2 regions of the Salipiger sp. ABF4_146 genome follow, and region 1 is predicted to be linked to the other one. Evidence: riboswitches for the same ligand, from Rfam matches in the RefSeq annotation. Region 1 holds a riboswitch; the other holds the start of a gene.
What was found. Region 1 has a riboswitch for thiamine pyrophosphate ahead of thiC (phosphomethylpyrimidine synthase ThiC). Riboswitches for the same ligand answer to the same signal wherever they lie in the genome.
Positions count from the first base shown of each region.

Region 1 (2,200 bases):
CCCGGTTCACCGTCATCGGGATCATATGCAGACGCACGCCGGCATGGATGGTGAAGTAATCCACCCCCTGCTCGGCCTGCTCGATCAGCGTGTCGCGGAACACTTCCCATGTCAGGTCCTCGGCGATGCCACCGACCTTTTCCAGCGCCTGATAGAGCGGCACCGTGCCGATCGGCACCGGGCTGTTGCGCAGGATCCAGTCGCGGATGTTGTGGATGTTGCGCCCGGTCGACAGGTCCATCACCGTGTCCGCGCCCCAGCGCGTCGCCCAGACCATCTTCTCCACCTCCTCCGCCATCGAGGAGGTCACCGCCGAGTTGCCGATATTGGCGTTGATCTTCACCAGAAAGTTGCGGCCGATGGCCATCGGCTCAAGCTCGGGATGGTTGATGTTGGCCGGGATGATGGCGCGGCCGCGGGCGATCTCGTCGCGCACGAACTCGGGCGTCACGTGGTCTGGGATCGACGCGCCCCAATCGTGGCCATCGCGCACCAGCTGCGCCTTGGCCGCCTTGCGCCCGAGGTTTTCGCGGATGGCGACATACTCCATCTCCGGCGTGACGATGCCGGCGCGCGCATAGGCCATCTGGGTGACCGGTTTGCCATCCCTGCCCCGGCGCGGCGCGTGGCGGACGGGAAACTCGGGCACGGCGCGGGCGCCTTCGGCAAAGCCGTTGTCTTCGGGCTTCACATGGCGGCCGTCGTAGCTCTCGGTATCGGCGCGGGCGACGATCCACTCTTCGCGCAGCCGCGGCAGACCGCGGTCGATGGCGATCTCGGCGGCGGGATCGGTGTAGGGGCCGGAGCTGTCGTAGACGGTGACCGGCGGCTCGCCAGCCGAAGGGTGCAGGTCGATCTCGCGCATGGGCACGCGGATCTGCGGATGCTGCTCGCCCTTGTGCCAGACGCGGCGAGAGGCGGGCAGCGGCCCGCATGTGACGGTGGGAGTGAGGTCTTTCATCGGTCGGAGCCTCCAAGCTCAAAGCGGTGGAGACCCAGTTCCGTGCGTGAATGGGGTGACATCGCTGCGGCCAAGGCGCGGGTGTGCCCCGCTTTTCCTATCCGCATGGTCCGGGGCACAGAGCCCCCGGCAACGCCAGTGCACCATCCCTACGCCAGTATGAACTGGATCAGGTTCGTCGGGTCACTGCGCTGCGCGGACGCCAGCAGAATCTCAGCCCCTTGTCGGGACCCCCCGGGTGAGTGGCGCCACCCTGCGGCGAGTCGGGCGGGGCGTCAAGGTAGGGTCTCTGCCCAGCGGCGCGCGGGCGGCACTGCGTTGTTGAGTATTTTTGGAAAGATGAAGACAATGCCACGCCCAGAATGCATACGACCAGAATGCACACGCCCGGAATGCAAGAAGGGCGGCGCCACATGGCACCGCCCCCTGTTTTCTCTTGGCAGAGTTGAGGCGCGCCTCAGACCGCTTCGAGCGCGGCCTTCACGTCATCCGGCGCGCCGACGTTGCGCAGCGTGGCCGGACGGTGGATGCGTTTCACCATGCCCGACAGCGCCTTGCCCGCGCCGATCTCCCAAAATTCGGTGACGCCCTGCGCGGCCATGTAGTCCACCGACTCGCGCCAGCGCACCGAGCCGGTGACCTGCTCGACCAGCAGCGCGCGGATGCGGGCGGGATCGGTCACCGCCTCGGCGACCACATTGGCCACCAGCGGCACGCTCGGAGCGGTGATTTCCACCTGCTCCAGCGCCTCGGCCATGACCTCGGCGGCGGGGGCCATCAGCGCGCAGTGGAACGGCGCGCTCACCGGCAGCAGCAGCGCGCGCTTGGCGCCTTTTTCCTTGGCGATATCCACCGCCCGTTCGACCGCGGCCTTGTTGCCCGAGATCACCACCTGCGACGGGTCGTTGTCATTGGCCGCGGCGCAGACTTCGCCCTGCGCGGCCTCGTCGGCGACGGCGCGGGCGGTGGCCAGATCGAGCCCCAACAGGGCGGCCATCGCCCCCTCGCCCACCGGCACCGCCTGCTGCATGGCCTTGCCGCGGGTGCGCAGAAGCTTGGCGGCATCGCCGACGCTCAGCGCTCCGGCGGCGGTCAGCGCCGAGTACTCGCCCAACGAGTGACCGGCGACATAGCCCGCGGCGGTGATCTCGATGCCCTCCGCCTCGAGCGCGCGCATCGCCGCCAGCGAAGTCGCCATCAGCGCCGGCTGGGCGTTTTCGGTGAGCGTGAGCGTTTCGA
Region 1 covers NZ_JBSWYX010000007.1:193,253-195,452, forward strand. Annotated here, with positions in the region: gene thiC (phosphomethylpyrimidine synthase ThiC) at 1-961, opposite strand, end outside; TPP riboswitch at 1,090-1,208, opposite strand; gene fabD (ACP S-malonyltransferase) at 1,419-2,200, opposite strand, start outside.

Region 2 (2,200 bases), on a different contig from region 1:
GCCGGTCAGCGCCGCCGCCGCCATACCCTCGCCGATTTCCACGCCCTTCACCGCGTTGATCGACATCATCGCCGCAGCGAGGTCGGTGTCGAGCTTACCGTAGATCGGCGCGCCCAGCCCTGCCGGCACGCCGCGCGCCACCACCTCGATCACCGCACCGACGCTGTCCCCGGACTTACGCAGCCCGTCCAGATAGTCGGCCCAGCCCTCGGCAGCCTCCGCATCGGGGCACCAGAACGGGTTGCGCGCGATCTCATCCCAGTCAAAGCGGTCACGGTCGATGCCCTGCGGCCCCATTTGCACCATGAAGCCGGTGATCGATAGTCCGGGCGCCAACTCTGCCAGCGCCGCCCGCGCCAGCCCGCCGGCGGCGACCCGCGCCGCCGTCTCCCGCGCCGAGGAGCGACCGCCGCCACGATAGTCGCGGATGCCGTACTTCTGGTAGTAGGTGATGTCGGCATGGCCGGGCCGGAACTTGGCCGCGATCTCGGAATAATCCTTCGATCGCTGGTCGGTGTTCTCGATCATCAGCTGCACCGGCGTGCCCGTGGTCTGCCCCTCGAACACTCCCGACAGGATCTTCACCGCGTCGGGCTCGCGCCGCTGCGTGGTGTATTTGTTCTGCCCCGGCTTGCGCAGGTCGAGCCAACGCTGCAGCGCCGCCTCGTCGATCGGCACCCCCGGCGGGCAGCCATCCACCGTGGCACCAAGCGCCGGCCCGTGGCTTTCGCCCCAGGTCGTCACACGAAAGAGATGGCCGAAGGTATTGAGGCTCATGGGCTTGTCTCCTGTGTCGCGCCGCGCTCTCTGCTCGCCCAGCCTGTTAGGCCAGCACGGCCCTTGTCTCAAGGGAATTGTCGTGACGCGCCGCGGCGAGGAATTCATCTTGTCAGCCGCCCCGCCCGCCGCTAGGTCTTGCGCTACCTCGGGGTGCCGCGCGATCCACGCCGGCTGAGATGCCACTGCGAACCCGTTGAACCTGACCCGGTTAACACCGGCGGAGGGAAGGTCATGGCCCAAGGCCCACGCGCCCCGGCCCATCTTGCCCTCTCGCCGCAAATTTGGAGGATGCCATGAAGGCCATCAGTTTTGCAGCGGGATGTCTCTTTGCCAGCACGGCGCTGGCGCAGGAGAACGTTCTGACCGTCTACGCGGGCGATTACGTCGTCTCGGAATGGGGCCCTGGCCCGAAGATCGAAGAGATGTTCGAGGCGCGCTGCGATTGCGACCTGCAGTTCAAGCCCGGCGATCTGCTGCCACGGCTGTTGCTCGAGGGCGAACGGACCGAGGCCGACGTGGTCTTTGGTCTCAACACCGACGTGACCAAGCAGGCCCGCGAAAGCGGCCTCTTCGCGCCGCACAATGTGGACCTCTCGCCCCTCACCTTGCCGATCGAATGGACCGACGACACCTTCCTTCCCTACAACTACGGCGAGACGGCCTTCATCTACGACACCACGCGCCTGCCCGAACCGCCGCAAAGCTTCGAGGCGTTGCTTGAGGCGCCAGACGATCTGAAGATCGTCATTCAGGACCCGCGCAGCTCGATCTCCGGTCTGGCCATGGCGCTCTGGATCCACGCGGTGTTCGGCGACGAGGCCGAGGACGCATGGCGTAAATTGGCACCGAAGATTCTCACCGTCACCAAGGGCTGGTCCGAAAGCTACGGGCTGTTCACCGATGGCGAGGCCGACATGGTGCTGAGCTATACCACTTCGCCTGCCTATCACATCATCGCCGAGGACGACCGCAGCAAGAAGGCGCTGATTTTCCCCGAGGGGAACTACTTCATGGTCGAGCTGGCCGCGAAGGTCGCCAGCACCGATCAGCCGGAACTGGCGCAGGCGTTCATGGAGTTCATCTTGACGCCCGAGTTCCAGCAGATGATCGCCACGGGCAACTGGTCCTTCCCTGCGGCGCTGCCGCACGATGAATGGCCCGAGGGGTTCAAGGAGCTCGAACTGCCGACCAAGGTGCTGTTCTACTCCGAAGATGAGGCCGCCGCGCTGCGCGACGAGGCTATCGAGGCATGGCGCCGCGGCCTCTCGCAATAAGCGCCGCGCTCCTCGCGGCCGGGCTGGTGCTGGCACTGGTGCTCGGCCCGGTGGCGGCGGTGCTCTCGCGCGCCGGTGGCTGGGGCACGCTCGGCCCCGGCGACTGGCAGGCACTACGGTTTACGCTCTGGCAGGCGCTGCTCTCG
Region 2 covers NZ_JBSWYX010000002.1:494,224-496,423, forward strand. Annotated here, with positions in the region: gene aroC (chorismate synthase) at 1-777, opposite strand, end outside; TPP riboswitch at 917-1,023, shown strand; gene thiB (thiamine ABC transporter substrate binding subunit) at 1,074-2,054, shown strand; gene ACXAJT_RS05185 (thiamine/thiamine pyrophosphate ABC transporter permease ThiP) at 2,030-2,200, shown strand, end outside.
Region 2: linked by a shared signal. The riboswitch ahead of thiB (thiamine ABC transporter substrate binding subunit) and the one ahead of thiC (phosphomethylpyrimidine synthase ThiC) in region 1 are both predicted to bind thiamine pyrophosphate.